Regions from separate parts of the Bradyrhizobium sp. JHI2711 genome, predicted to be linked through region 3. Evidence: predicted binding sites of a transcription regulator. Region 3 holds the regulator's gene; each other region holds the start of a gene.

Region 1 (10,456 bases), on a different contig from region 3:
GATTCGGACCCGGGAAGATCCCCTCCGCACGCCCAAACCGGCCCATTGAAACCGCGCCAGCGCCCCAAGACGCCGCCACTATGGCCTTATCGTGGCCGCGGCGGGTCGCCGCAGCCCCGTCCTCACGGGAACGTGCGCCTGGTCACCTGCGATGTCCTCACATCGCCTCGTAGTTCGGGCCGCCGCCGCCCTCCGGGGGAACCCAGGTGATGTTGCCGTTGGGATCCTTCACGTCACAGGTCTTGCAGTGAACGCAGTTCTGGGCGTTGATCTGGAAGCGCGGGCCGGAGCCCTCCTCGATCCATTCATAGACGCCAGCCGGGCAATAGCGGTTCGAGGGGCCGGCATAGACGTCGTGCTCGGACGTCTTCTGGAGGTTCATGTCCGTGACCTTCAGATGGATCGGCTGGTCCTCCTCGTGATTGGTGTTGGACAAAAACACCGAGGAAAGCTTGTCGAACGTGATCTTGCCGTCGGGCTTCGGGTAGTTCCTCGGCGCGTGGCTCTTGGCCGAATCGAGCGTGGCGCGGTCGGGCTTGACGTGCGACTGCGTGCCAAACAGTGAGGCGCCGAACAGCGTATTGCACCACATGTCGAAGCCGCCCAGCGCGACGCCGAGCACGGTGCCGAACTTCGACCACAATGGCTTGACGTTGCGGACCAGGAACAGGTCCTTGCCGACCGATGAGGAACGCCAGGCGTTCTCGTATTCGACGAGCTCGTCATTGGCGCGGTCGGCGGCGAGCGCGGCCGCAACATGTTCGGCAGCCAGCATGCCGGTGCCCATCGCATTGTGCACGCCCTTGATGCGCGGCACGTTGACGAAGCCGGCCGCGCAGCCGATCAGCGCGCCGCCGGGGAAGCTCAGCTTCGGCACCGACTGATAGCCGCCCTCGGTGATCGCGCGCGCGCCGTAGGCGAGCCGCTTGGCGCCTTCGAAGGTGCCGCGGATCGAGGGATGGGTCTTGAAGCGCTGGAATTCGTCGAATGGGGACAGATAGGGATCGTCGTAGTTCAGATGCACGACGAAGCCGACGGCGACGAGATTGTCGTCGTAGTGATAAAGGAACGAGCCGCCACCGGTCTTGAGGTCAAGCGGCCAGCCGAATGAATGCTGGATCAAGCCCTTCTGGTGCTTGGCGGGATCGATCTGCCAGACCTCCTTGAGGCCGATGCCGAACTTCGGCGGCTCGCTCTTGGCGTCGAGCGCGAACTTGTTGATGAGCTGCTTGGTCAGGCTGCCGCGGGCGCCTTCGGCGAACAGCGTGTACTTGCCGAGCAATTCCATGCCGCGGGTGAAGGAATCCTTCGGCTTGCCGTCGCGGCCGATGCCCATGTCGCCGGTGGCGATGCCCTTGACCTTGCCCTCCTCGTCATAGAGCACCTCGGCCGCCGCAAAGCCCGGATAGATCTCGACGCCAAGCGCCTCGGCCTTGCGCGCCAGCCAGCGGCAGACATTGCCGAGCGAGCCGATGTAGCAGTGATGATTGTTCATCAGCGGCGGCATCATGAAATTCGGCAGCTTGATCGCGCCGCCGCCGGTCATCCAGTAGAAGCGGTCGTCCTTGACCTGCGTCTTCAGCGGGCAGTCGGCATCCTCGCGCCAGTCCGGGATCAGCTTGTCGAGGCCCGCGGGATCGATCACGGCGCCCGAGAGGATGTGCGCACCAACCTCGGAGCCCTTCTCCACCACGACGACGTTGAGCTCGGCGTTGAGCTGCTTGAGCCGGATCGCGGCCGACAGACCCGACGGGCCGGCGCCGACGATGACGACGTCGAATTCCATGGATTCGCGCGGGGGAAGTTCTTCGGTGCTCATCTGATCTCAGCCCTTGAGACGGTCCTTGGTCGTTTGCGCCCTCTTGTTTCCGATTTTTCCGGGTAGGACAACCTCGGAATCGCGTTCCGCCGGGATGCAAGGCCGTCCAAGGTGATATAAAAGTCAGACTTTCCCATGATCCCCGAACCCGCACCCACCGTCCGAGAGCTGCTCGCCTTCTATCTGGAGGCCGGTGTCGACTGCACGCTCGCGGAGGAACCGATAGACCGCCTCGCGGAAATCGATGCGCCGCCACCCAGCCCGCGCGCGGCCCCGCCAGCCGAAGCGCCGCGGCCGGTCGCCGCGCCCGCGGTCATGCGCGGCGAAGCCGCGCCTGCACCGGACGTCGCCATCGCCTCGGCACGCGAAGCCGCACGCACCGCGCCGACCCTGGAGGCGCTGCGCGAGCTGATGCAAAATTTCGAGGGCTGCGCGTTGAAGCACACCGCGACGCGACTCGTGTTCGCCGACGGCAACCCGCAGGCGCGCATCATGTTCGTCGGCGAGGCGCCGGGCCGCGACGAGGACATCGAGGGACTGCCCTTCGTCGGGCGCAGCGGCAAGCTGCTCGATCTGATGTTAGGGGCCATCGGCCTCAACCGCACCACCGCCTACATCGCCAACGTCATTCCTTGGCGGCCGCCCGGCAACCGCACGCCGACGCCGCAGGAGACGCAAATCTGCCTGCCTTTCATCCAGCGCCAGATCGAGCTGGTGAACCCCGACGTGCTGGTGACGCTCGGCAATCCCTCGACACAGACGCTGCTGTCGACGCGCGAAGGCATCATGCGCACGCGCGGGCGCTGGTTCGACTACGACACCGGCCAGCGCGTGATCCGCGCGCTGCCGACGTTTCACCCGGCCTATCTCTTGCGCTCGCCGGCCTACAAGCGGCTGGCCTGGCAGGATCTGCGGGCGATCGCGAAGGTGCTGGCGCAGGGCGCCGTGTAACGACGCCCACGCCGTCATTCCGGGGCTCGCGAAGCGAGAGCCCGGAATCCATCGAGCGGCAGAGTTGGTGGATGAATGGATTCCGGGCTCGCGGCTTCGCCGCGCCCCGGAATGACACCGACCTACGTCCCCTTCGGCCGCACGATGGCCCAGCCGATGCGCAACAGCTGCTGGCGGCCGGTCACCAGCCATTCGAAGGCGCGCGGGACTTCCGGCACGATGCCGGGAAAGCGCTTGAGGATCTCCGGCGGCGGCGTGCCCGCGGTATCGGAGGCGCGCCAGACCACGACGCCGCCGGTCTCGCTGAACTTGGTCTGGCTCATCCACGGCGTCCGCGCGGGGGCGGCGTCGATGAACAAATGCGGCCGGCCGGAATGCAGCGCGATCAGGCTAGCGAGCTGGGTCTCGCCGGCGACGGCGCGCAGGCGATGGTTGGTGCGGCGGGCGAAGCTCTCGTCGAAGAAGTCCGAGATCGCGCGCGCCGGCATCGAGGTCGCAATTTCGCTAGTGCCCGTCCAGGGCAGGAACAGGACGGCAAGCACCACGCCGGCGGCGGGCGCGGCAACGGCGGCGGCCCAGACCATGCGGAGCATGCGCGCGCGGCGCATCGCGATGAGATCGCCGGCCGCGACGACCACGGCAAGCCCCGACATGATCAACACGACGCCGGGGCCGCCGACGACGGAATCGAGCCCCAGCAGGCCGGAGATCAGCACTGCGCCGAGCGGCAGAGCGAACGCGAAGAAATAGACGAAGTTGCGCGCAAGCGGCTCGACCGGCGGGCGGTAGATGATCGGCGGCTCCTCGCCCTTGCCGGCGAACATTCCGGTGTTGAGAAAGGTCAGCGCCGGGATCGCCGCCGCCCCGAGCACGAGGCCGCCGAGCAGCCAGACCGCATGCAGCGCGCGGTCGTTGAGCTCGGCGACTGGCGGCAAGGCCGGCAGCGCCAGCGTCTCGGCCCGCATCAGAAAGACCGCATAGGGCAGCGCCAGCACGGCGACGACGATTAGCGCGAACAGCGGATCGAGCCCGCGCAGCGTCCGGCGGCCGCCGGCGGTCGTAACCGCGAAGACGACGATCAGCAGCAGCAGGAAGATCGCGGCGGGCGTCGTCAGCAGCAGGAGGCCGGCTTCGATCGACCAGGCGAACCAGGCATTACCGCGGCGCTGGCCGATGATCTGCCAGGAGTGCAGCAGCAAGAGCGCCCAGAGCGGCCGCGCCAGGATCAGCGGGCCGAAGTCCAGCGCCGAGGAGGAGAAGGCCAGCACCGTCATGGTGAGGAGCACGGCAAGCACCGCCTGCTGCGAGCCGACCACGGCACGGGAGAGATGATAGAGCGCGATGAAGGTCGCGATCTCACAGAGCTGGGCGAGCACATAGACGCCGAGCATGTGGCCGCCGGCGGCGCGATAGGCGATGTCGGCGAGCCAGATGGCAAGCGGCGGGCCGAGATCGGTGCCGACCTGGTATTCCCTGCCGAAGGCCAGAAGGGTCGCGAGAGTGCCGGGCGGGCTGCGGTAGAACACCAGCGCCACGAACAGCCACATCGCGGCCTGCAGCAGCACCGCAATCCAAACGATCAGCCGCGGCCGGGCGCGAATGAGCTCGATGACCAGGGAGGTAAACCGCATGCAACGTCCGAAGGTGCAGCCAACCCGTCCAGCCGGCCCTATTCGCTCACGTCTGTTTTGATAAAGGGCGTCACGGGTTGTGGCAACCGCCGCAGTTCGTCATGCCCGGGCTTGTCCCGGGCATCCACGTTCTTCGTGCCGCTGGTAAGACGTAGGTGGCCGGGTCAAGCCCGGCCATGACGGATGGGAAAGCTGTAGGAGGATCGCTAGAGATTTACGGAAGCGTCGATCTCGACGCTCGCCTCCACCTGCACCTCGACCTCGGTCACCGAGAACAGGTCGTGCACCGGCTCGACGGTCCAGGGCATGTGCTTGGCGCGGGCGGCGGCGACGGGAGCGAAGAAGCTGCGGTGGTGGATGGAAGGGCCGAGGCGATCAAGCGCGTCGAGATGCTCTGGCACGGCGTAGCCCTTGTGCTGCTCGAAGCCGTAGCCCGGGCAGTCCTGCGCCAGCGCGCACATCAGCCGGTCCCGGGTGACCTTGGCGACGATGGAGGCCGCGGCGATCGACAGCACGATACCGTCGCCGCCGATCACGGCCTCGCAGTCGCATGCGGTGTCGAGCCGGTCGCGGCCGTCGACGAAGACGTGCCTGGGCGCCTCGGGCAGGGCCACCACGGCGCGCTTCAGCGCCCACAGCGAGGCGCGCAGGATGTTGTCGCGGTCGATTCGCGCCGGCGAGGCGACGGCGACCGAGACCTGCGCGGTGGCGCAGATCTTGTCGAACAGCTTCTCGCGCTCCTCGGCGGTCAGGCGCTTGGAATCGTCGATGCCGCGCGGGATGCGGTGGGGATCGAGAATCACCGCGGCGGCCACCACGGGACCTGCGAGCGGGCCGCGGCCAGCCTCGTCGCAGCCCGCGACCGGCCAGACGCCGCGCTTGATCAGCACGCGCTCGCGGCGGAAGCTGGGGGCAGCAACGGCAATGATGCCTTTCCTACCGGCAGGGACCTTCGCAGCATCGGCCGCAGATATCTTTGCCGCCTTGGCGGGCACAGCCTTCGGCGCGGCCTTTTTCTTCGGCGCGGCTTTGGCTGGGGTCTTGGCGGAGGGGTCCCGAATCATGGCCGGGATCGTGCGCCAGGGGGCTTCGCCAGCGCAACCGGGAACCCACGATATTCCCGTTATTCAGGCCGCCCGCCCTACTCCGCCAGATGCACCCGCCGGTCCTCGCCCACCTCGATGCCGGGTGCGACCACGACTTCCCAGACATGTGCATCGGGATCGGCAAAATAGCCGCAATAGCCGCCGTAGTCGGTCGCGTGCGCCGCCTTCAGCAAGGTGGCCCCCTTCTCGACGGCGAATGCCAGCACCTCGTCGACCTCCTCGCGGGTCACGCAATTCCAGGCAAGCGTCATGCCGCGAAAGGTCGTGGGCCTCGGCTGGTCCTCCGAGGACGCGTCTGCGGCGAGCCGATCCCAGTGATAAAGCGCTAGCACCGGACCGCCGGTGTCGTAGAACGCAACCGCCTCGCCGGTCTCCTTCAGCCGGCGCGAGAAACCGAGCGCGTCGTAGAAGGCGATGCTGGCGCGGATGTCGTTCACACCGAGCGTGATGACGGTCAGCCGCGGCACCGGCACCGCGAGTTCCTTGAGCATGCGACACCTCTTGCATGTGTCCGCTCAAAACAGGCTGAGCTGATCACCGTTCCGCTTCGGCCGCGCAAAGTGATCAATGGTCAGCTTGGAGCGCCGCTTGTTGAGGCCGAGCCTCTCGCAGGCGATCTCGAAGCGGCGGCCGATGGTCCAAGCCATCGGTCCGGTGCCCTTCATCCGCTCGCCCCATTTGGCGTCGTAGTCGCGCCCGCCCCGCATGTCGCGGATCAGGGTGAAGACGTGACGATAGCGGTCCGGATAGTTCGCCATCAGCCATTCGCGGAAGAGATCGCGCACCTCCAGTGGCAGCCGCAGCAGCACATAGGCAGCCTCCTTGACCCCGGCATGGGCGGCGGCGTCGAGGATGCGCTCGATCTCGGAATCGTTCAGCGCAGGGATCACGGGCGCGACCATCACCGTGGTGGGAATGCCGGCGTCCGAGAGCTGCTTCAGCGCCTCCAGCCGTTTCGGCGGCGTCGAGGCCCGCGGCTCCATCGTGCGCGCCAGCTTCGGATCGAGCGAGGTGACCGAGATCGCGACCTTGGCGAGGTTGCGCTTGGCCATCCGCTGGAGAATGTCGATGTCGCGCAGCACCAGCGCCGACTTGGTGACGATGCCGACGGGATGCCCTGCGCGCTCCAGCACTTCCAAAATGCCGCGCATGATTTTGCGCTCGCGCTCGATCGGCTGGTAGGGATCGGTGTTGGTGCCGATCGCGATCATCCGCGGCTCGTAGCCGGGAGCCGCAAGCTCCTTCTCGAGCAGCGAAGGCGCCTCGGGCTTCACGAACAGTTTTGACTCGAAGTCGAGCCCCGGCGACAGGCCGAGATAGGCGTGGGTCGGCCGCGCGAAGCAATAGACGCAGCCGTGCTCGCAGCCGCGATAGGGATTGATCGAGCGGTCGAAACCGATGTCGGGGGAATCGTTGCGTGTGATCACCTTGCGCGAGGTGTCGACGGCGACACTCGTCTTGAACGGCGGCAGCTCGTCGAGGCTCTGCCAGCCGTCGTCGAAAGCGACCCGCGCCTCGGCCTCGTAACGGCCGCTGGCGTTGGACTGCGCGCCCCGCCCTCGCCGTCGCGCGCGGTCGATGGCGACGCCAAGCTCGGGGAAATCTGAAGGCGCACCCGCCGGCTCGGAGGGCGCCGTGACCGGCGGGTGCTTGAGAGCATGAGAGGATGCTGGACTCATGCAGCCAAGATAGCACGACATAGGAACAAATCAAGAACACAAATCAAAAACGTGAAAACAACCCCATGCACAGTAGAGCTGCCCAAACTTCGCGCGCCTGCCTTTGACCTCACGCAACACAGCCGTCACGACCATCCCGTTTCATGCCCGACGGATCGATCGCCCCGGAACCGGGTTGGTGACGATCGCGAAGTGAAGGTCGGCAGGAACATGACAATCCAACAAAAAACGGCCGAAGCGAGCAGCGACCTCGATCTGCTCGATCGCTATTGGCGCGCCGCCAACTACCTCTCGGTCGGGCAAATCTACCTGCTCGACAATCCGCTGCTGCGCGAGCCGCTGCGGCCCGAGCACATCAAGCCGCGTCTGCTCGGACATTGGGGCACGACGCCGGGGCTGAACTTCATCTATGCCCATCTCAACCGCGTCATCCGGGCGCTCGATGTCAGCGTGATCTATGTCTGCGGTCCCGGCCATGGAGGTCCGGGCATGGTCGCCAACACTTATCTCGAAGGCAGCTACAGCGAGATCTATCCCGATATTGCGCGCGATGCGGACGGATTGCGCAAGCTGTTCAGGCAGTTCTCCTTCCCCGGCGGCATCCCGAGCCACGCGGCGCCGGAAACGCCGGGCTCGATCCACGAGGGCGGCGAGCTCGGCTATGCGCTGGTGCACGCCTATGGCGCCGCATTCGACAACCCGGATTTGATTGTCGCCTGCGTGGTCGGCGACGGCGAGGCCGAGACCGGCCCGCTCGCTGCGTCCTGGCACTCCAACAAGTTCCTGAACCCCGCCCATGACGGCGCAGTGCTGCCGATCCTGCATCTCAACGGCTACAAGATCGCGGGCCCCACCGTGCTCGGACGGATGCAGGACGCGGAGATCCGCGACCTCTTCCGCGGGTTCGGCCACGAGCCGCTGTTCGTCAGCGGCGACGATCCCAAATTGATGCACCAGGCCATGGCCGATGCGCTCGACGTTGCATTCGCCAGCATCCGCTCGATCCAGCAACATGCCCGCGACGGCCGCACAACCGTCGAGCGGCCGCGCTGGCCGATGATCGTGCTGCGCAGCCCCAAGGGCTGGACCGGCCCGAAGGAGGTCGACGGCAAGAAGGTGGAGGGCTTCTGGCGCGCGCATCAGGTGCCAGTCGCAGGCTGCCGCGAGAACCCGGAGCATCTCAAGGTGCTCGAAGACTGGATGCGCAGTTACGAGCCGGAAAAGCTGTTCGATGGCAACGGCGCGCTCGTTGCCGAGCTTCAGGCGCTTGCGCCCGAAGGCATCAGGCGCATGGGCGCCAATCCGCATGCCAATGGCGGCGTGCTGAAGAAGGAGCTGAAGCTGCCCGACTTCCGCAGCTTCGCGATCGAGGTGACGCAGCCCGGCGAAGTCGTTGCGGAAGCGACGCGCGAGCTCGGCAAATTCCTGCGCGATGTCATCCGCCTCAACGCGAAGGAGCGCAACTTCCGCATCATGGGCCCGGACGAGACGGCATCGAACCGGCTCGACGCCGTGTTCGAAGCCACCGAACGCGTCTGGATGGAGCCCACCGAGCCTTACGACGTGCACCTCGCCCAGGACGGCCGCGTCATGGAGGTGCTGAGCGAGCATCTCTGCCAGGGCTGGCTGGAGGGCTATCTGCTCACCGGACGGCACGGCTTCTTCTCCTGCTACGAGGCCTTCATCCACATCGTGGATTCCATGTTCAACCAGCACGCCAAATGGCTGAAGGTGACGCGGGAGCTGCCGTGGCGGCGTCCGATCGCCTCGCTCAATTATCTGCTGACCTCGCATGTCTGGCGCCAGGACCATAACGGCTTCAGCCATCAGGACCCCGGTTTCGTCGATCTCGTCGCCAACAAGAAGGCCGACATCGTCCGCATCTACTTCCCGCCGGATGCCAACACGCTGCTCTGGATCGCCGACCACTGCCTGCGCACCTATAACCGCATCAACGTAATCGTCGCCGGCAAGCAGCCGGCGCCGCAATGGCTGTCGATGCAGGACGCGGCGACGCATTGCGATGCCGGCATCGGCATCTGGACCTGGGCGGGCACGGAGGACGGAAAGGGCGAGCCCGACGTCGTCATGGCCTGCGCCGGCGACGTGCCGACGCTGGAGACGCTCGCTGCCGTCGACCTCCTACGCAAGGCGCTGCCGGACTTGAAGATCCGCGTCGTCAACGTCGTCGACCTCATGACGCTGCAGCCGAGGGAGCAGCATCCGCACGGCCTGTCCGACCGCGACTTCGACAGCCTGTTCACGCGCGACAAGCCTGTGATCTTTGCCTATCACGGCTATCCCTATCTCATTCACCGGCTGACCTATAATCGCACCAACCATGCCGGCATGCATGTGCGCGGCTTTGCCGAGGAGGGCACCACGACGACGCCCTTCGACATGGTCGTGCTCAACGAACTCGACCGCTACCACCTCGCGATCGAGGCGATCGAACGTGTGCCGGGACTGGCGACCAAGGCCGCTCAGGTGAAGCAGCAATTCCGCGACAGGCTGATCGAACACTCCCGTTATGTCCGCGAGCACGGTGAAGACATGCCTGAAATACGTGACTGGGTCTGGCAGAACAGCGCCGGCGGCATCACGCCGGCCGAGGCCGGCGACTAGCGATGCCGGACACGGTCCTCGTCCTCAACTCGGGATCGTCGAGCATCAAGTTCGGCCTGTTCGATGTCGCGGCGGCCGAGCCCGCCCTGCTCTGCAAGGGCCTGCTGGACGAGCACGAGGCCAAACCCCGGCTGGTGGTGAAGGGCCCCACGGGCGAAGACCTGTTCGAGACAAGCAATCAGGCGCCTGACGGAGCCCGCGGCCATCTGTTCGCGGACGTGCTCACCTTCATCGAGGACCGGTTCGGTGGACGCAGCCTGCGGGCCATCGGCCATCGCATCGTCCACGGCGGGCCGGATTATTCAGGCCCGGAGGTCCTGACAGACGACATCATTGCGAAACTGGAGGCCTTGACGCCGCTGGCGCCGCTGCACCAGCCGCGCTGCCTCGCGCCGGTGCGCACACTGGCGGCGATCCGGCCCGGGCTGACGCAGATCGCGTGTTTCGACACCGCCTTCCATCACGGCCTCGCGCCGCCGGCGAGCCGCTTCGCCATTCCCCGGCGATTCGAGGCGCGTGGGATCAGGCGCTACGGCTTTCACGGCCTCTCGTTCGAATATGTCGCGGGACGCCTGGCCGAGATCGCGCCGGAGCTCGTGGCCAAGCGCACTGTCATCGCGCATCTCGGCAATGGCGCCAGCCTCT
Region 2 (10,456 bases), on a different contig from region 3:
GAGCTTCGCTCGTCCCGGACCCCTCCAGGGGAGGGTAAGAAAGCGCGCAGCGGAAGCCGCACTCTCGTCGCACTGGCGATTCGTCAGTACAGTTGTTACATTGCCTCCGCGAGGCTGCGACGTGCGTCAGGAGCCATATATCCCCGGGGCCTTATCGATCCTTTAGGGAACTGTCCCTGGCCGGGCCCGTGGGCTCGGACATATGGTGCCCACCTACTTTCGTAGGGAACTCCGGGATCGAGTGCTTCAACGGCGTTCGCGGCTTCGCACTTTCGTTTGCTTCGTTTGTGCTTGTTGAAACGACTGCGGCCAATTCAACAGGTGTCATTCCCCCCGAGTGCGCAATTGCGCACGGGGCGGGGAATCCAGTACGCCGCGGCCCTTGTGTGAATCACCACCGCCTCTGGAATACTGGATCACCCGCATTCGCGGGTGATGACGTGGGGACCAAAGCACATGTCCAACTCCAAAGCCGAGCTCCGTGCCAAAGCCCTCGCCAAGCGCGATGCGCTGAGCGAGAAGAAACGCATCGCGGCCGCCGCAAAGCTCGCCAAGCGCGGGCTACCGTTCAAGCTGCTGCCCGACAGCATCGTCTCCGGCTATTCGCCGATCCGCAGCGAGATCGATCCGATGCCGCTGCTCGCAAAGCTCGCGGAAGAGGGCGCCAGGCTGGCGCTGCCCTGCGTCACCGCGCGCGGCCAGTCGCTGATCTTCCGTCTCTTCCATCCGAACGACCGCCTGATGCTCGGCCCGCTCGGCATTCCCGAACCTTCACCTGCTGCGGCCGAAGTCATTCCCGACATCATGCTGACGCCGCTCGCCGCCTTCGACCGCCTCGGCCATCGCATCGGCTATGGCGCCGGGCATTACGATTTCACCTTCGCGCATTTGCGCAAAGCCAAGCACATCGTCGGCATCGGCCTTGCGTTTGCAGTGCAGGAGATCGAGGCGGTTCCGGCACTATCCCACGACGTGGCGCTCGATTATGTGCTAACGGAATCGGACGTGTTCGATTTCCGGAGTTCTGAAGTTGCGCATTCTCTTCGTGGGTGACGTCGTCGGCCGTAGCGGACGCGAGGCCGTCTCCGAATATCTGCCCGGCATGGTCAAGGACTGGTCGCTCGATCTCGTCGTCGTCAACGGCGAGAATTCGGCCGGTGGCTTCGGCATCACGGAAGCGATCTACCAGGAGTTTCTCGAGGCCGGCGCCGACGCGGTGACGCTCGGCAATCACTCCTGGGACCAGCGCGAGGCGCTGGTGTTCATCGAGCGCGCCGACCGCCTGGTGCGCCCCGCCAACTATCCGCGCGGCACGCCCGGCCGCGGCGCCGCCTTGGTCGAGACCAAGAACGGCAAGCACGCCCTCGTCGTCAACGCGCTCGGCCGCGTCTTCATGACCCCGTTCGACGATCCCTTCGCCGCGCTCGAGCGCGAGCTTGGCGCCTGTCCGCTCGGCGTCGCCGCCGACGCCATCGTCGTCGATTTCCATTGCGAGGCTTCAAGCGAGAAGCAGGGGATCGGCTTCTTCTGCGACGGCCGCGCCAGCCTCGTCGTCGGCACGCACACGCATGTGCCGACCGCCGACCACCAGATCCTGTCAGGCGGCACCGCCTACATGACCGACGCCGGCATGACCGGCGATTACGATTCCATCATCGGCATGCAGAAGGAAGAGCCGCTGCGGAGGTTCACATCAGGAATTCCGTCCGGCCGCTTCGAGCCGGCCGCAGGCGCCGCGACGCTCAGCGGCGTCGCCGTGGAAACGGACGATGCGACAGGGCTCGCGCTCAAGATCGCGCCGGTGCGCGTGGGTGGAAGGCTGGAGCCGACGACGCCGAAATTCTGGTTGAGCTGAAGCGCGAGCGAAATCACCCGGTGTCGTCCCCGGACGATTATATCAAACTTTGCCCTCAGCAGCGGACATCGACGGGCAACAAGGGAACTCCGCTTTGGGCCACAAGCGGAAGTCAACAGTCATTGGCGGCTGCGAGCCCTTCTCTTCGACAGATTGGATTCCGTTCAAGAAGCTGTCCGCAACATTGGTGTCATCGTCGGCGAAGAACCATGTTGTATCTCGCCGATGATCTTGAAGCCGTGGCGTTCATAAAGGGAGATGTTTCGCGGATTCGAACTTTCGAGGTAGGCGGCGATGCCCTCCTCGTCGCATCGTCGAAGAGCGTGCTTCATCAACAATGTGCCGAGACCTTGGCCGATCCAGTTCGGATCGGAGGCAATGAGAGGCAGATACCAATGGGGCTCGTGGGGATGATGTTCGGCCATTCCCTGGAGCATGTGTCCAATATCATCGGCGATCTCCGGACGCAGGGATTGCGCCATGAGTGCGTCCATGGCCGTTTCATCGGGCTCGACGCCGGGCGGCAGCCACAGGGCGGCCGCGCGAGCCCCTTCTGTGATGTAAGCTGTGCCATGCTCGAATGCCCGTCCGCCAAATGCCTTGACGAATTGAGGCATAATCCTGAGATATTCGGATGAATCGGGCCAAACCCAACGCGCCATCGGATCGGCTGCAAAGCCAAGTACAATGGTGCTGATAGTGCTTGCCTGAATGTTGGCGCCCGCAGATTTGATTTCCGAGTCTGCGCTCATGATATCGTCTCCAAGTCGTCGATGGCGTCGGCCACATTCATTCTAAGATGCAGCACAGGATAGTGGCCGGGCGCTACGGCGTCGCGCGCAATCACGCGTCAATCTCAGGTGACCGCGCCCCGCGCCGCGACTGGCCAAAGTGCCTCCACGCGGGAATCCGGCGTGTTGAAGCCGCGCACGCCGACATACCAGTCGTAGAGATTGACGGTCGGGTCGCAATGGCCGGGGATCAGCGTCACCTTGTCGCCGATCGCCAGTCGCGACGAAGCGCTGTCGAAATCGAGCAAGCCATGCTCGTCAGATGGCCGATGATAGCGCAGATCGGGCCGGCCGAGCACGACCGGAAATCCGCTGTCGTTCGACAGAGCCTTGTGGCCGGCATCGATGACCGCGTGTTCGCCGGCGCCTGTGCTCATCACCGTCGCGATCACGAACAGCGCATGCTCGAACGGATTGGCGTTGCGCGCCCCGTCGGCGAGGTTCTTGGCGTAGTCGGCGTCCATGAAGATATAGGAGCCCGCCTGCAATTCGTTCCAGATGCCGCTCGCGCCTTCGAGCTCGAATGTGCCGGTTCCCGCACCTCCAATCGTCCGGCACTGAAAGCCCGCGTCCTTGAGGACGCGCAGTGTCTCCGCGGTCGCGTTCGCGGCACCGGCGATGGCAGCGCGCCGCTCCTCCGGCGTGCGCAAATGCTGGGCAGAGCCGTGATAGGCCTGCAAGCCGCCGAACGATAGGAAGCGTGAAGCCGCCACCTGCCGCGCCAGGGTGGCCGCCGCCGGCCCCGGCCTGACGCCGCAGCGACCGGCGCCGACGTCGATTTCGACCAGGACTTCGATTTGCGATCCTGCCCGCTCCGCGGCGTGCGACAGTTGCTCGACCATGATCGCATCGTCCACGCAAACGCTGATGCGTGCGTGGCGAGCGAGGCCTGCGAGCCGTTCCAGCTTCCGCAGGCCCACCACCTCATTGCTGACGAGCACGTCACTCACCCCGCCCGCAACCAGGATCTCGGCCTCGGCGACCTTCTGGCAGCAGATGCCGATTGCGCCGCGCGCTATCTGCTTGGCCGCAATGATCGGTGATTTGTGGGTCTTCGCATGCGGACGCAAGCGAACGCCGAGCTTGCTCACCGCCGCCGCCATCGTGTCGAGATTGCGCTCGAAGGCGTCGAGGTCGATGATCAGCGCCGGTGTATCGATCTCGGAAAACGGCGCGCCGATTTGGGCGGGTGGACAGGACATCGAAAAGCCCGCTTGCTGTGTTCGGGTTCGCGCGGATGCGCGGCGGCATTTCTACGGCAACGTCGGCCGCCGCACCAGTGCAGTCGGCTTCTGTGCTCGGCGGACGGCGGGGAGAACCGCACGCCTCTCACAATTTCGGAATAATAGCATTTTGCCCCTGTTTTGCCCGACGAGTCAACGCGCGCCGGGGCCCGCCGGCGTAAGCCATTGATTCCGCACACCCCGGCTACTGTGCATGGGGTTGTTTTTTAGGTTTTGAGTCAAAGGCCTTAGCGCCGCCCGTCAGCCCTGCCGCAATCCCATCCGGAAGGCGCCCCAGTGCTTGCCGCGGATCATGATCGGCGAGGACAGGTCCTTCATCAGCACGAACTGCCCGCCGCCCATGTCGCGGCGATAGGTTTGCAGCAGGAAGGGTTTTGTGTTGGCCGCGACCTTCTTCACTGCGCGGTCGGTGAACAGGCGGCGGTTGCGGCAATTGGCGTTGTTCCAGACCGGGTCCTTGCCCTGCGGCAGGCGGTAGTTCGGATTGTGGGTCGGAAGGTAGCCGCCTTTGGCCCAGGCGACGCAGAACACGATGCGCGGATCGGAGTTCTGGATCGGGTCCTGGATCGCGGGCAGCACGCGGTCGGTGAACTCGACGTAGTTGGTCAGGTACTGCTTCGGATCGGTGCCTGATATCTCGCGGTAGGTCTCGTCCATGAGCTGGTCGAGCGTGATCTCGCCGCGGTCGATCGCAGCTTCGAACTCGGCCGAGATCCGCTTCGCGGTGTCGACGACGATGCGGATCAGCGGCGCGTCCGACGTCTCCACGCCGCTGTCGGCGATCAGCGCGATCAGGCCTTCGGAGACGTCGAGCAGCTTTGCTACCCGCTCGTCGGCGCTTCGGAGGTCGCGCGAGGAGAGGTCGACGCCCTTGGCGAGCTCGTTGAGCTCGCTGATCACGGTGTCGCAGTGGCCGAGATTGGAGGTCGCCGCGCGCGCGACGCCGTCGATCTCGGCTTCGACCGAGGCGAAGCCCTGCTGGACCCGCGAGATGATGCCGGAGATCGCTTGCGCGCCTTCGCCGGCGGTCTTGGCGCGCTGCGAGGCGTCGCTGCTCTCGCCGATCAGGCCTTCGATCTGGCCGTCGAGATCGCGCACGGTGTCGGAGATCTCATGCGTGGCCTGGCGCGTGGCCTCCGCGAGGCTCTTGACCTCGCTTGCGACCACCGCGAAGCCGCGGCCGGCAGTGCCGGCGCGCGCCGCCTCGATGGTGGCGTTGAGCGCGAGCAGATTGGTCTGCTTGGCGATCGCCTCGATCGAGCCGGAGACCTTCGCCACCTGCGCCAGCGCCGCGCCGACCGCGGACAGGCGTGCCTCGATCCGCTCCACCGCGGCGACGAGCTCGGAGATGTGGCTGACCGCGGTGTCGACGGCGCCGCGCGACTGCGCGATCTCGCCGACCGCGGCCGACGTCGTGGTTTGCACCGCCTGCGAGGCATTGGCGATGTCGTGGTTGGCCGAGACCATCGTCTCGGCCGTCTTCTGCAAATGGTGAAACCGTTCCGACTGGCTCGCGACGCGGTTGGCGACGTCCTGGACGTTGCCGGCGATGTCGGCGAGCTCGACGCCGAGACCGCCGATGCGGTCGGCGAGCTGGTCGATCAGGCGTTCGGCCAGCGTCCGGTTGGAGGCAGTGTCCAATACGGCAAGTTGTGCAGAGGACATGTACGGGCTCTCTCCAGTCGGAGCCGTTGATCGGCTCCTTGGCGGCATTCCGATTCCAGATCCGACCTTAGAGGATGATTCGCGCCCGGCGTCTTGCCCAGGAGTGCAGGTGCGTGCAGGTGCGTGCACGCGCGGGAGCGCTACAGCTTGTAGGCCGTGCGGAAGCCGCCCCAGTGCCGGCCCTGCACGCGGATCGGGACGTCGATCTCCCGCATCATCACCGTGTTCCCGTTGCCCATGTCGCGCGCATAGCTCTGGACCAGGTACGATCGCAGGTTGCGCGCGGCGGCCAGCCCCGCCGGATCGTTGAAGAGGCGCCGGTTGCGGCAGTTGGCCGTGTTCCAGGCGACATCGCCCGGCCGCTGCGGGTGCGAATAGATCTTGTTGTGCACCGGCAAGAAGCCGTTGCGGTCGACCATGGCGCAGAATGCCATCCGCGGCTCCCGCGCCAGGAAGGACTCCTGGAACGGCGGCAGGGCGCGGTCGGCCCAGTCGAGATATTTGGTGCGGTATTGCTGCGGATTGGTGCCGGCGATTTCCAAATAGTCCGTGTCGAAGAGGTCGTCGAGCTTGACCTCGCCGCGCGCAACCGCCTTCTCGAATATCTGCGTCAGCGCATTGCCGGCTTCCATGGCACGGGTGACGAACTCGGTGTTCTCCTCATGGATCGACCAGAGCTTGTCCTCGATCTTCTCGTTGAGAGCGGCGGTGGCGCCGACGAATTGCGCGCGGGCGCCGGCCTTGGATTGCTCGATCACGCGCAGGCGGCAGGCGCCGATGTCCTCTAAGCTGCCTTCGATCGTCGCTTGCGTTGCCAGCCGGCTTGCGTCCGCGCCGCCGATCAGCACGCCTTCCATCGCGATTTCATAGACCGGCATCACGGCGCGCGCGGTTTCGAATTTGAGGTGGCAGGGCAGCCGCTCGGTCTTGCGGCGGTCGTCGTGCTCGCTCTGGCGCAGCAGCACCGCGCAGCGCGATTTCAGCTTCTGGGCGAAGGTGGTGACGGCCTTGCCGGCGCTGGCGACGCTCTCGCCATGGGTCTCGGCCGCCTTGGTCGCCGCGTCGATCTCGGCCGCGCTCTCGCCGACCGAGATGATGAACTCCGAGGCGCTGGCGGCATTGCCGGAGACTTCGCTGGTCGTGGCATTCTGCTCGGCGACCGCGCCGTTGACGGTGTCGAACACCGGACGGATCGCCTCGATCGCCTGCGAGATGCGGTGCACGGCGTCCGCCGAACCGGCGGCGTCGCGCTGCAATGCGTCGATCTTCTTCGTGATCTCCTCGGTCGCACTCTGGGTCTGCACCGCGAGCGCCTTGACCTCGGTGGCAACGACGGCAAAGCCTTTTCCGGCTGCGCCCGCGCGCGCGGCCTCGATCGTCGAGTTGAGCGCGAGCAGCGTGGTCTGCCGCGCGATCTGCGCGATCAAATTGACGACGTTGCCGATGGCGGCGGAGGATTCGCGCAGGCGGTCGACATTGGCGCGGGCTTCCTGCGCGGCGGCGCTGGCCTCGTCGGCGAGCTTGCCGGCCGCGCGAACCTGTGCGCCGATGCCTTGCGCGGACTGGGTGAACTTGTCGGCGGCATGGGCGAAGGTGGAGGCGGTGGATTGCGCCGCGTTGGTCCGGCCGGTCAGGGCGTCGGTGCGGTCGCGAATGGCAGCGAGGGTCGCCGCGGTCGCCTCGGCGCCGCCAGCCACCGAATTGGCGGCGCGCTCAAGCTGGCGGATCATGGCGCCGAGCTCGAGTTCCAGCAATTCCAGGATTTCCCGGGCCGAATCACTTTCGGCGGTCGGGGCGGGTGCGGCAGGAGCCGCCGGCTGCGCAGCCTCCGGGGCTGCCGCGGGCGCGGCCGTGTCCGGCAGACGCTTCCGAAATAATCCGAACGCCATCGGGTCTCTCTTGTCGGGGGACGGTCGGGCGCTATTTTCGCACTCCGGAATGAAATCAGGGTTAACGGTGCCCATCTAGGCAGGCGCCGTTACGGCGGCTACCTTTACAGTGCTACCTCAGGCGCAGCCGAGCCCTTTGATTCCGGTGGGTTGGCGGCCTATAAGGCCGCGCTTCCCACGCTCATCTTTGGCTGACGATTTCTCAAGAGACCACGCATGGCCGGACATTCCCAATTCAAGAACATCATGCACCGCAAGGGGCGGCAGGATGCCCAGAAGTCGAAACTGTTCGGCAAGCTGGCGCGGGAAATCACCGTCGCTGCCAAGCTGGGCACCCCCGACCCCGCCATGAACCCGCGCCTGCGCGCCGCCGTGATCGCTGCGCGCCAGGAGAACATGCCGAAGGACAATATCGAGCGCGCCATCAAGAAGGCGCTCGGCAGCGACGGCGAGAACTATGACGAGATCCGCTACGAGGGCTACGGCCCCGGCGGCGTCGCCGTCATCGTCGAGGCACTGACCGACAATCGCAACCGCGCCGCCTCCGACATCCGCTCCTTCTTCACCAAGTCCGGCGGCAATCTCGGCGAAACCGGCTCAGTCTCCTTCATGTTCGACCGCACCGGCATCATCGAATACGACCGCAGCGTCGCCTCGGACGATGCGGTGCTGGATGCCGCAATCGAAGCCGGCGCCGACGACGTCGTGTCCGGCGAGAGCGGCCACGAGATCTACGCCTCCACCGAAAGCTATCGCGACGTCGCCAAGGCGCTGGAAGCCAAGTTCGGCGAGCCGCGCAAGGCTGCGCTGATCTGGAAGCCGCAGAACACGGTTGCGGTCGACGACGAGACCGGCGAGAAGCTCCTGAAGCTGATGGACCTGCTCAACGAGCACGACGACGTCCAGAACGTCTACGCCAATTTCGAGGTGTCGGACGCGCTTGTTGCGAAGATGGGCGGATAGGCCGCTCTCGTGTCCCGGACGCGCTGCAGCGTGAAACGCTGCGGCGCTGGGCCGGGACCCATTCCCCTGTTACTTCCGTTCTGTTTCTGTTTCGCATCCCGCAGCCAGCCGCTATCACTGGCGCATGACCGCGCTCCCGATTCGTGGCCCCGTTCGCATCATCGGCATCGACCCCGGCCTGCGCCGCACCGGCTGGGGCGTGATCGAGGCCGAGGGCAATCGCTTGGCCTACGTCGCCTGCGGCTCGGTGGAACCGCCGGACGATTTGCCGCTGGCGAGCCGCCTGCTCGCGATCCATGAGGGGCTCGCTTCCGTCTTGTCCGATCACCGGCCGGTGGAAGCGGCGGTGGAGCAGACCTTCGTCAACAAGGACGGCGTTGCGACGCTGAAGCTCGGCCAGGCCCGCGGCGTCGCCATGCTGGCGCCGGCAATGTTCGGCATCTCTGTCGCCGAATACGCGCCGAACCAGGTCAAGAAGACGGTGGTCGGCGCCGGCCACGCCGACAAGCAACAGATCGCGATGATGCTGAAGATCCTGCTGCCGAAGGCCGAGCCGCCGTCCGCGGACGCAGCCGACGCGCTCGCCATCGCCATCACCCACGCCCATCACCGCCAGAGCACCGCTCTCAGGCTGAAGGTGGTGGGGATATGATCGGCAAGCTCAAGGGCTTGATCGATTCCTACGGCGAGGATTTCGTCATCCTCGACGTTGGCGGCGTCGGCTATCAGGTACATTGCTCCTCGCGCACCTTGCAGCATCTGCCCTCGCCGGGTGAGGCCGCTGTGCTGTCGATCGAGACCTATGTCCGCGAGGACCAGATCAAGCTGTTCGGCTTCCGCACCGATCAGGAGCGCGAATGGTTTCGCCTGCTCCAGACCGTGCAGGGCGTCGGCGCCAAGGTCGCGCTGGCCGTGCTCGGCACGCTGTCGCCGGCCGATCTCGCCAATGCCATCGCGCTGCGCGACAAGGCCGCGGTGGCGCGAACGCCCGGTGTCGGCCCGAAGGTCGCCGAGCGGATCGTCACCGAATTGAAGGACAAGGCGCCGGCCTTTGCCAATGTCGATCCCGCCGTCGTGCATCTCGCCGGCGCCGTCGACGACCAGCGCGCGCCGCGCCCCGTCGCGGATGCGATCTCTGCGCTGGTCAATCTCGGCTACGGCCAGCCGCAGGCCGCCGCGGCGATTGCATCGGCCTCGCGCAGCGCGGGTGAGGGCGCCGAGACGGCGCAGCTGATTCGATTGGGTTTGAAGGAACTGGCCAAGTGAACAACGGCCAGCGCCTCTCCGAGTGGGGTCAAGGTGCGGCACGCCAGCATTTGCGGCGCCTCGGCCGTATGTTCGTCGTCGTCTTCTGCGGAACACTTTTTGCCGGGTATCTTGCAATGCTGGCGTTCTCGGCATCAGGTTGTTTTCTTAGTCGTGTCATTCGATGCTTTTCGGTCTCGCGCGACCTGATCGGGTTCAGCTGGTTTGCCGTGAAAGGCTTGTTCTTGCCTGCGGCCGTTGTGGCCTTGATGGTTGCAATCTTCCTGCAAATCCGAGGCTCCGTTGTCTGGTGGGACGTTCTCGTTGCAAGCTTGCTTTCGGCGCTGGTGATTGGCTCTGTTGGAAGAGCACTGAGTGAACCGGCTGAGGCATTTGTCTTGCTTGTGGTAAGTTTGATCTTCTTTGCAGGTGCTCAAGCTGCCCTTCTTATCGACAAGCGACTGTGCAGGACTTCCGCATGACCACTCCCCCCCGCATGGTCTCGCCGGAGCGCCGCAGCGACGATGTCGGCGACACCGCGCTGCGGCCGCAATCGCTGTCCGACTTCGTCGGTCAGGCGCAGGCGCGCAAGAATCTCTCGATCTTCATCGAAGCGGCGCGCAAGCGCGGCGAGGCGCTGGATCACGTGCTGTTCGTCGGTCCCCCCGGCCTCGGCAAGACCACGCTGGCGCAGATCGTGGCGAAGGAGCTCGGCGTCGGTTTCCGCGCCACCTCGGGGCCCGTGATCGCCAAGGCCGGCGATCTTGCCGCCCTCTTGACCAATCTCGAAGAGCGCGACGTGCT
Region 3 (10,456 bases):
GGCCTTCAGCGCCTTGTCGAGCAGTTCTGTCATTGGCAGAAGATAAGCCGGGTCGAGACCAAAAGGAAGTGTGGTTCCTGGCTGGCAAGGGAGGCCTTTTGCTTCAGCTCCTCCGCTCGGCTAGAACTTGCCGACCCAGTCCTGATTTGTTGCGGAGTTCGCCCGTGGCCCTGATGCCGGTTTCTGACGCGCTTGCCGCGGTGCTGGCCGGCGTCGAGCCGCTGGCTGAACAGATGGTTTGCCTCGACGAGGCCTACCATCGTGTGCTCGCCCGCGATGTCGCGGCGCGGCGCACGCAGCCGCCGGAGGCGATGTCGGCGATGGACGGCTATGCCGTGCGCACGGCCGACGCGGCAAACGATTCGAGGTTGACCGTCGTCGGCGAGGTCGCGGCGGGCCGGCCGTTCGCGGGAAGCGTCGGCCCCGGCGAAGCCGTGCGGATCTTCACCGGCGGCGTCGTTCCCGACGGCGCCGATGCCGTCGTGATCCAGGAGGACACGGCTGCCGACGGCAAACATGTGACGATCAAGGAAGCCGCCATTTTCGGCCGGCACATCCGCCCTGCAGGCGTCGACTTCCGCGAAGGCGACGTGCTGCTGCGCAAGGGAATCCGCCTCACCGAGCGCGATCTCGCCCTCGCCGCCGGAATGAATCATCCGCATCTCGCCGTCATCCGCCGCCCGAGGGTTGCCGTTCTCGCCACCGGCGACGAGCTCGTGATGCCGGGCACCACGCCTGGTCGCGGCCAGATCGTCTATTCCAACGGCTATGCCCTGCATGCGCTCGCCCGCAGCGAGGGCGCCGAGACCATCGACCTCGGAATTGCCGCCGATACACTGGAGGCGACGTCCGCCGGCATCCGCCGCGCGCGCGAGAGCGGCGCCGACATCCTGATCACGACCGGCGGTGCCTCGGTCGGCGACCACGACCTGGTCCAGCAGGCGCTCAAGGGCGAAGGCATCGCGATGGCGTTCTGGAAGATCGCGATCCGGCCGGGCAAGCCGATGATGCACGGTCGGATAGGCGCGATGCGCGTGATTGGCCTGCCCGGCAATCCCGTGTCGTCCTACGTGTGCGCCTTCCTGTTCATGGTCCCCTTGATTCGCGCCCTGTCGGGCCGTTCAGCGATTCATCATCGGCGCGAGCGCGCCGTGCTGGGCCGCGATCTCGCCGCCAACGACCAGCGCGAGGACTATCTGCGTGCGCGGCTGGAGGAGCGCGACGACGGCACGCGCGTCGCCCTTCCGGTCAGCCATCAGGACTCCTCCCTTCTTGCGAATCTCGCTGCGGCACAGGTACTTCTGGTGCGCGCACCGTTCGCGCCGAAGGCCGAGGCCGGCACGCCTTGCGAGGTGCTCCGGCTGCCCGTCTGAGCCGCCCAGCCACACGCATTCCGCGAGCTTGGCCGCGTTCACCATAAATTAAGCAGTTGCGGAACACATATCGAACATATAGTGTCCGTTCATGATTTGTTTCGAGGATGTAGCGGCTTAGTGCCGACTTCATCGTGTCGGAATCGAACGACATCAACCGGGGGACTTTGGTCGAGATGTTGACGCGCAAACAATACGAGCTTCTGCGGTTCATCAGCGAACGTCTGAAGGAAAGCGGCGTGCCGCCGTCCTTCGATGAGATGAAGGATGCGCTCGACCTGCGCTCGAAGTCAGGCATCCATCGCCTGATCACTGCGCTCGAGGAGCGCGGCTTCATTCGCCGCCTGCCCAACCGTGCCCGTGCCATCGAGGTGATCAAGCTGCCCGAGCTCCAGGCCGCCGCCGGCAATCGCCGTGGCTTCACCCCGAGCGTGATCGAGGGCAATCTCGGCAAGGTGCGCGCGAGCTCCAGCCCGCCTGCGGACGATGGCGAGCGCCCCGTCGCGGTACCCGTGATGGGCCGCATCGCCGCCGGCACGCCGATCGAGGCGCTGCAGACCCGCAGCCATACCATCAGCGTGCCGCCGGACATGCTCGGCTCGGGCGAGCACTACGCGCTCGAAGTGCGCGGCGATTCGATGGTCGAGGCCGGCATCCTCGACGGCGACATGGCGCTGATCCAGCGCAACGAGACCGCAAATACCGGCGACATCGTGGTGGCATTGATCGACGACGAGGAGGCCACGCTCAAGCGCTTCCGCCGCCGCGGCGCCTCGATCGCGCTCGAGCCCGCCAATGCCGCCTACGAGGTCCGCATTCTTCCGCCGAACCGCGTGAAGATCCAGGGCAAGTTGATCGGGCTTTATCGGAAGTACTGATACCGGAAGTCTCAAGCGCCGCGCGCGCTTCGATCGGCATCGGCGATCCAGGATCGGAGCGGATACTTGTCCGCTCCGGCCGGATGGTTTGTCTGGTTCTGCGCCAGCTGTCCGGTCCATCTTCCCGCGCGACATTCGCCCGTGCAGGCGCGCAGCAATCTCTCTCTGCTTCGCCGGTAGAGTTGTGCCGGCAGTGCTGATAGCTGCGGCCAAATGCAAGGACGCGAGGTTTGTTCCTATCGAATCCGGGAAAGATAATGTGATCGCGTGCTGCGAACGCGAGCCGCAGATTTGCCCATAACCGAGCAGAGCGTTGTATGCTTCCACTCTGATAGAGGCCTGCGCCTCGAAAGAGACGCGGGTCGCTATCCCAGCATGAGGAGCACCCGATGTGTGACTACAGCCTGCATGCCGTCGCGACGCGCCCCGCCGAAGTCGGCGAGACGATCGTCACGACAACCTTCCGCGGCACCTCGACGCGCGGTTTCGCTTCCGAAGCCGATCCCTCCGTCGCGGTCTGTCTGCTGCCGGGGACGGAGCTCGCTTTCGCCGACAATGTCCGCTACGACAACCGCTGGATCTGGACGCGCACCGTGAACTCTCGCGTCGGCAAGTTCGGCAAGATCGACCCGCACATTCCCGATCGCCATCATGACGCGATCGAATTCCCCGACGGCAAATACGTGCTGGTGACGCAGCTCGTCGAAGGCCAGCGCGCGACCGTGCTGCAATTGCCGGTGACGCAGCCAGCCCCCGAGCGCGAGCACAAGCCGCAGATCGTCGCCGACACGCGGCCCACGATCACGCGCCTGCCGATCGGCTGACGCCCTTCGGCCGACAGGCCGAGCCCGGGATTGAAATTGCCGTCGCCGGCCGAGGCCGGCGAGCCCGGTAAGTTTGTGTTTCAGGACATTCGATCGGCGAGCCCACCGCCGCGCCTCGTCGTCGCACGAAGTTTGGGCCGTGCTGCCCGCATTTTGAACGTCCGCTCCGCAGCCAAATGACCGATGCTGTCGTGGTTTGAGGCGGCGGACACGCTCGATGAAGACCTTCATTCGCGTCGTTGAACTCTGGGTACCCGAACGGACGCGCATGCGGCTGGAATTCGGCGGCGGCCTCTACGACGATGGGCTGTCCGCGTTCAAAGCCGTCAGCGAAGAGCTGCACTTCGGATATGACGAGGGACTTCCAGGCAAGGCCTGGGCCTGTGGCCACCCCGTCATCCTCACGAAATTCGCCAACTCCTATTTCAAGCGGACCGATCAGGCCGCTGCGGCCGGCCTCACCTGCGGCGTGGCGGTGCCGGTGTTCGCGGGCGAATTCCTGCAAGCCGTGCTGGTGCTGTTCTGCGGCGACGACGAGGCGCATGTCGGCGCGATCGAACTCTGGCACAACGATCCTGATCTCTCGCATGAGATGGGGCTCGTCGATGGCTATTACGGCACCGCGGACATGTTCGAATTCAACTCCCGCCACACCAGATTTCCGCGCGGCTTCGGCCTGCCCGGACGCACCTGGAAGGCGGGCCTGCCGCTGATCATCAAGGACTTGCACGACGCCAAGAGTTTCCTGCGCTGGGAGGATGCCGCCAAGGTCGGGATCAATCTCGGCGTCGGCGTGCCCTACCGAACCGGTACCGACCAGACCTGGGTTCTGACATTCCTCTCCGCGCAGGCAACGCCGATTGCACGACGCTTCGAAATCTGGGTCCCGAACGAGGACCGTTCGGCGCTGGTCTTTCGCGCCGGCGATTGCAGCGCGCAGACCGACCTCGCCGCACGCTATGCGGCGCAGTCCATCGCCAGGGGCGAAGGCAGCATCGGCGGCGCCCGGGCCGCCGGCATGCCCGCGCTCAACGACGATCTCACCTGTGACGGCTCGATCGCCGGCTCCGAAGCCTGCGCAGCCGGGCTGAGCCGAATGGTGGCCCTGCCGGTTATCGGCAACGGAAGGCTTGACGCCGTGCTGGCCTGGTATTTGTGATCCGCGTCAATCGTCGGCCTGCAAGTCGGCCTCCGATGGCGTTGCGTCCCGGTTGCGGGGCACGGCCGCCTTCGGCACGAGGCTGCCGTCGAAATCCCCCTCGCCGGCGCCGGCCGGCAGCCAGGGACGGCTTGCTCCCCTCGTCCTCACCGCCTGCACCGAAAAGCCCTCGCCGCGTCTCGTCAGAGCCAGTGCGCCCTGACTGGCAAGACGCGCCCGATCGACCACCATCGCCGCGCAATCGGGTGGCGCAGGCCGCGCCGTCACCACCAGCGCGGAGCGGCTGCAATCATCGGCCAGCGCGTCGATACGCGTCGCCAACGCGATCAGTCGTCCGTCCGCGAGCGGCGCCACGCAGCCGGACTCGTCACACGACACCCCGCTCGCCAACGAGGCGTTGCCGGCATCGCGCGGATCGGCATCGGCAGCCAACCACTCCTTCAGCAGGAAGCTGTCCTTGCTGGCGCGGATCACCTGCAAGCGCCCATCCCCGCCCCGGACCGCGACGCTCGCGCCATCCCCGGCAATCAGGATATCGGGCTGCCGCACCGACAGTCCCCAGAGGATCGCTGCCAGCAGCACCAGGGCGCCGGACCAGCGCAAGGGCGTGCGCAACAGGCCCATCACGATGAGCCCGAGGCTCGCTGCGATCAGCGGCGCGATCCCGAAGGCGGGAATGCGGCCGACGGCGCCCGGCAGGGCCGCCACCCAGCGCGCGACCAGGACCATCCACTCGATGCCGATCCCCATCAACCACCAGAACACGCCGTCGAGCCCGAAGGGCGCCGCGAGCAGCCCCAACAGCCCGGCCGGCATCACCAGCGCCGAGACCACCGGCATGGCGCCGAGATTGGCGAGCACGCCGTATGGGGTCACGCGATGGAAGTGGAAGGCGGCGTATGGCGTGGTCGCGAGCCCCGCGATCAGCGAGGCCAGGAACAGCATCGCGATCTCCCGGCCGCCCCACAACGCGATCCGCGCAGTCGCGGAATGATCGGGCGATGCGAGCAGGTTCGGCATGCCGATCTGCACCAGCGCCACCAGCCCGAGCGTTGCCGCAAACGACATCTGGAAGCTTGGATGCACCAACGCCTCCGGCGCGACCGCAAGCACGATCAGCGCGGCAACCGCCAGCGTGCGGAAGGTGATGGCGCGGCGGTCGACCATCACTGCGATCAGCACCACCGCCGTCATGAAGAACGATCTTTGCGTCGCAACCTCCGCGCCCGACAGCAACAGGTAGAACGCGGCCGCGACCAGCGCCGCGGCGGCCGACCATTTCTTGATGGCAGAGCCGGCCGCCAGCCCCGGGATCAAGGCCAGCAGCGCGCGCACCGCGAAGAAGACGACGCCGGCGACGACCGCCATGTGATAGCCGGAGATCGACAGCACATGGCCGAGTCCCGAGACGAACATGGCATCGTTCACGGGCGCGGTGATCGCATCGCGCCGCCCCGTGAGCAGCGCCGTCGCAATCGCGCGGTTGTCGCCTTCGAGCGTTGCGCGGATGCGCGCGTCGATCGCGTCGCGCAGGCCCTGCATGAAGGCGGCATAGCGCAGCCGCAGGCCGCCGCCATCCGGCGGTGTGGACGCCGTGATCGCGCCCATCACGAAGCCGGAGGCGCCGATGCCCTGGAAGAACATGTCGCGCGAGAAATCATAGCTGCCGGGGCGCACCGGCGAGATCGGCGGCATCAGCCGCGCCTTCAATTGCACGAAGCTGCCGACCTCCGGCGCCGTGCCCTTGCGCACCGAGAGGCGGACGCGCTCGAGCTTGACGTCGCTGCGCTGCGCCTCCATCGCGCTGACGCGCAGCACGAAGCGATCGGTGCGCTCGCGGATGTCGCGCGCTTCCACGAAGCCCGACAGCGACACCGAATAGAGCGGTTTTGCCAAAACGGTGTGCGCGATACGCGCGGTCTTCCAGGTCGCCACGGCAAAACCAGCCGCGACCGCCGCGAGCATGATGGCGGGCGCAAACAGCCGGCTCCGCCGGAGCAGCACCGCGCCGAGCATCAGCGCGATGGCTGTGGCGGCAACCACCCACAGCACCGGCTCATGATCGGCGGCGAAATAAAGCGCAATGCCGCCGCCGAAGGCGACCGGCACCCACGGCAACAGCCGGCCAGGCCCGGCCTCGCCCCGAGCCCATTGGCGCAGCGTCTCGATGATCGCCGGCCAGATGCCAAAGCCCACCGGCGCAAAACCGCCGGCCGGGGTAGCGCGGCCGACCGGCCACGTCCCGGCAACTCCCTGGGACCGTCCTGGCCGGCCCGGCTCCGCCATTCCCCTGCACCTTACGATACGCGACGGCTGCGGAGGCTACCGGACCGTGCGGCTGCACGAATAGCGGTACGGATCGGGAACAGGCGAAGAGCGCCCTACTTTTCTCCGGGCTGGCGCCCGTTGCTAGATCAGCGGCGCCTGCGAGGAGGCGTGGTGATTGACGATCTTCCACTCGCCGTCCTCGCGGATGATGACCCAGCTCATTTTGACGACGAGATCATCCCGCTCGCCCGCGAGATCGAACGTGATCTTCGCGGCCATGTTGATCAGATCAGGGCCGGCCTGCGCGGCGTGCACATCGGAGAACGCGGCGCTTGGCCTGCGCCAGCGCGGCAGGCCGTTGAAGTATTCGGCGACGCCGTCCCGGCCGCGATAGAGCTTCGGGTTGGAGCCGAAGAAGAATGCGTCCTTCGCATAGAGCGAGGACAGCGCGGCCGCATCGAGCGTCGCGAAGCCGGCGCACCATTTCGCGATGATGGCGGAAACGATGGCGTCGGCCTCGCTGCTCATGTCCTGCTCAGCCCTTCTCAACCCTTGGCGACTTCCTTCGCGAACGTGTCGCGCAGACCGATCGTGCGCGAGAACACCGGCTTGCCGGGCGTCGAGTCCTTGTCACGCACGAAATAGCCCTGGCGCTCGAACTGCATCGGCTCGGTCGAATTGCTCTCCGCAACGGACGCCTCGACCCGCGCATCGGCGAGGATCTCCAGCGAGTTCGGGTTGAGATCGGTCGCGAAGTTCGAGGCATCCGGGCTCGGATTGGCGAACAGCTGGTTGTAGATGCGGATCTCCGCCGGCTTGGAGGCCGCCGCCGGCAGCCAGTGCATGGTCGCCTTGACCTTGCGGCCGTCGGGCGCGTTGCCGCCCTTGGTCGCGGGATCATAGGTGCAGCGCAGCTCCACCACCTCACCCTTGTCGTTCTTGATCACGCCGGTACACTTGACGAAATAGGCATAGCGCAGCCGCACCTCGTTGCCAGGCGACAGGCGGAAGAACTTCTTCGGCGGGTTCTCCATGAAGTCGTCCTGCTCGATATAGAGCTCACGGCCGAACGTGATCTTCCGCGTGCCGGCCGAGGGATCGTCGGGATGATTGATCGCCTCGAGCTCCTCGGTCTGCCCTTCCGGATAATTCTCGATCACCACCTTGAGCGGCTTCAAGACCGCCATGCGCCGCTGCGCCGTGCGGTTCAGCTCCTCGCGGATGCAGAACTCCAGCATGCCGACATCGACCACGCTGTTGGCTTTGGCGACGCCGATGCGCTTGACGAACTCGCGAAGTGCAGCCGGCGGCACGCCGCGGCGACGCATGCCCGCCATGGTCGGCATGCGCGGATCGTCCCAGCCCGCGACATGGCCGTCGCGGACGAGCTGGGTCAGCACGCGCTTGGACAGCAGCGTATAGGTGAGATTCAGCCGCGCGAATTCGTACTGATGCGGCTGTGAGGGCACCGGCAGCTTCTCGATGAACCAGTCGTAGAGCGGTCGGTGGTCCTCGAACTCCAGCGTGCAGATCGAATGCGTGATGCCTTCGATGGCATCCGACTGGCCGTGGGCATAGTCGTAGCTCGGGTAGATGCACCATGCGTTGCCGGTGCGCGGATGGTGCGCATGCAGGATGCGGTACAGCACTGGGTCGCGCAGATTGATGTTGCCCGCGGCCATGTCGATCTTGGCCCGCAGCACGCGCGCGCCGTTGGGGAATTCGCCCGCCTTCATGCGGCGGAACAGGTCGAGGTTCTCCTCCACGGAGCGTTCGCGGAACGGCGAATTCTTGCCGGGCTCGGTCAACGTGCCGCGCGAGAGGCGGATCTCCTCCTGGGTCTGGTCGTCGACATAAGCGAGGCCGTCGCGGATCAGCTGCTCCGCCCATTCGTACAGGCGGTCGAAATAGTCCGAGGCGAAGAACAGGTTCTTGCCCCAGTCAAAGCCGAGCCAGCGCACGTCGGCCTGGATTGAATCGATATATTCCTGCTCTTCCTTGACCGGGTTGGTGTCGTCGAAGCGCAGGTGGCAGCGGCCCGGAAACTCCTGGGCGACGCCGAAGTTGAGTGCGATCGACTTGGCGTGGCCGATATGCAAGTAGCCGTTCGGCTCCGGCGGGAACCGGGTCACGATCTCCTTGTATTTGCCCTGATCGAGGTCGGCCTGGATGATGTCACGAATGAAATCGCGCCCAACCTCAGCTGCCACCGGTTCTATCATTACGAAAATCCTGTAGGGAAATCAGCGGTCCTTCTGCCAAATTCGCGTGGCCGCGCCAAGAGCTTACAAGAGCTTAAGCAAGGCCTGCCGGGTCCGCCGTCGCCCTTTAGTTATGTCCCGTTCCTGCTATACACCACCGCCTCCAATGCATAGGCCCTGCCAAGAATGTCCGATTCCGTCGTCACGCGCTTCGCTCCCTCGCCGACCGGCTTCCTCCATATCGGGGGCGCCCGCACGGCGCTGTTCAACTGGCTCTATGCCAAGAAGCACGGCGGCAAGATGCTGCTGCGGATCGAGGACACCGACCGGGAACGCTCCACGGAAGCGGCGATCGGCGCCATCCTCGACGGGTTGAAGTGGCTCGAGCTCGGCTGGGACGGCGAGGTCATCTACCAGTTCGCCCGCGCCGCCCGGCACCGCGAGGTCGCCGAGCAGCTGCTCGCCGATGGCAAGGCCTACCGTTGCTACGCCACCGCCGAAGAGCTCGCCGCCATGCGCGAGAAGGCGCGCAGCGAGGGGCGCACCCGCCTCTATGACGGCATGTGGCGCGACCGCGACGCGGCCACGGCTCCGAGCCACGTCAAGCCCACCATCCGCCTGCGCGCGCCGCAGACCGGCGAGACCGTGATCGAGGACCAGGTCCAGGGCCGCGTGGTCTGGCAGAACGAGAACCTCGACGATCTCGTCCTGCTGCGCGGCGACGGCAACCCGACCTACATGCTCGCCGTGGTGGTCGACGACCACGACATGGGCGTCACCCATGTGATCCGCGGCGACGACCACCTGATCAACGCCGCCCGCCAGAAGCAGATCTACGATGCGATGGACTGGGAGCTGCCCAGCATGTCCCATATCCCGCTGATCCACGGCCCGGACGGCTCGAAACTCTCCAAGCGGCACGGCGCGCTCGGCGTCGATGCCTACCGCGCGATGGGGTACCTGCCGGCTGCGCTGCGCAACTACCTGGTCCGGCTCGGCTGGAGCCACGGCGACCAGGAGATCTTCTCGACCGAGGAGATGATCGACGCGTTCGATCTCGGCAGCGTCGGCCGCGCCGCCGCCCGCTTCGATTTCGCCAAGCTGGAAAACCTCAACGGCCACTACATCCGCCACGCCGACGATCAATCGCTCGTGAAGATGTTCGAGGACGTGCTCGACCACGTCGTGCCGAGCCGCGACGAGATCAAGGCCAAGTTAAACGACACCACGCGCGCGCAGCTGCTCAAGGCCATGCCGGCGCTCAAGGAGCGCGCCAAGACATTGATCGAGCTGATCGACGGCGCCCATTTCATCTTCGCCGACCGGCCGCTGGCGCCGGATCCCAAGGCGCAGGCGCTGTTGACGCCCGAGAACCGCAAGCTGATCGGCCAGCTACATTCCGCGCTGGAGAAAGTCGAGACGTGGAGCGGCGCCACCACCGAGGCCGCGCTGCGCGCCTTTGCCGAGGAAAATAGTCTCAAGCTCGGCGCGGTCGCCCAGCCGCTTCGGGCGGCGCTCACCGGACGGACGACGTCCCCTGGTATATTTGAGGTTTTGGAGGTGCTTGGACGCCAGGAAAGCCTCGGCCGGCTTAGGGATCAGTCTACGACGTAAGTCGACCATGCGTGCGGCGATCTTGCAGCGCACATAGCAATAATATACCCATCTCCCCCACATTCTGGAACATCCGGCCTGCCCCCATGGTCGCCCTGGGGGTCTCCGGCTCCGGCCCGTCTCACCACACATCGGGGAC

The links. The regulator LexA, encoded in region 3, represses DNA repair genes until DNA is damaged. The targets are predictions, from matches to a motif close to TGTTCNNNNTGTGTTCNG.
Region 1: ACTEK7_RS28375 (PA0069 family radical SAM protein) is a predicted target of LexA. The motif match lies at 7,208-7,225, and genes of this name have one in related genera.
Region 2: ruvC (crossover junction endodeoxyribonuclease RuvC) is a predicted target of LexA. The motif match lies at 8,484-8,501, and genes of this name have one in related genera.

Annotation. Positions count from the first base shown of each region.
Region 1 is NZ_JBPZPT010000004.1:190,389-200,844, reverse strand. It holds gene ACTEK7_RS28400 (electron transfer flavoprotein-ubiquinone oxidoreductase) at 158-1,819, opposite strand; gene ACTEK7_RS28395 (uracil-DNA glycosylase) at 1,955-2,770, shown strand; gene ACTEK7_RS28390 (glycosyltransferase family 39 protein) at 2,893-4,401, opposite strand; gene ACTEK7_RS28385 (ribonuclease HII) at 4,608-5,465, opposite strand; gene ACTEK7_RS28380 (VOC family protein) at 5,543-5,998, opposite strand; gene ACTEK7_RS28375 (PA0069 family radical SAM protein) at 6,023-7,186, opposite strand; gene ACTEK7_RS28370 (phosphoketolase family protein) at 7,397-9,811, shown strand; gene ACTEK7_RS28365 (acetate/propionate family kinase) at 9,814-10,456, shown strand, end outside.
Region 2 is NZ_JBPZPT010000002.1:1,403,258-1,413,713, forward strand. It holds RNA gene ssrS (6S RNA) at 109-269, shown strand; gene ACTEK7_RS19115 (5-formyltetrahydrofolate cyclo-ligase) at 457-1,053, shown strand; gene ACTEK7_RS19120 (TIGR00282 family metallophosphoesterase) at 1,031-1,855, shown strand; gene ACTEK7_RS19125 (GNAT family N-acetyltransferase) at 2,020-2,607, opposite strand; gene ACTEK7_RS19130 (DSD1 family PLP-dependent enzyme) at 2,712-3,848, opposite strand; gene ACTEK7_RS19135 (methyl-accepting chemotaxis protein) at 4,131-5,555, opposite strand; gene ACTEK7_RS19140 (methyl-accepting chemotaxis protein) at 5,696-7,444, opposite strand; gene ACTEK7_RS19145 (YebC/PmpR family DNA-binding transcriptional regulator) at 7,661-8,407, shown strand; gene ruvC (crossover junction endodeoxyribonuclease RuvC) at 8,532-9,059, shown strand; gene ruvA (Holliday junction branch migration protein RuvA) at 9,056-9,673, shown strand; gene ACTEK7_RS19160 (hypothetical protein) at 9,670-10,134, shown strand; gene ruvB (Holliday junction branch migration DNA helicase RuvB) at 10,131-10,456, shown strand, end outside.
Region 3 is NZ_JBPZPT010000001.1:362,228-372,683, reverse strand. It holds gene ACTEK7_RS01790 (hypothetical protein) at 1-33, opposite strand, end outside; gene ACTEK7_RS01785 (molybdopterin molybdotransferase MoeA) at 165-1,373, shown strand; gene lexA (transcriptional repressor LexA) at 1,550-2,251, shown strand; gene ACTEK7_RS01775 (hypothetical protein) at 2,641-3,075, shown strand; gene ACTEK7_RS01770 (GAF domain-containing protein) at 3,293-4,234, shown strand; gene ACTEK7_RS01765 (ComEC/Rec2 family competence protein) at 4,241-6,520, opposite strand; gene ACTEK7_RS01760 (SgcJ/EcaC family oxidoreductase) at 6,644-7,030, opposite strand; gene ACTEK7_RS01755 (glutamine--tRNA ligase/YqeY domain fusion protein) at 7,048-8,724, opposite strand; gene gltX (glutamate--tRNA ligase) at 8,890-10,317, shown strand.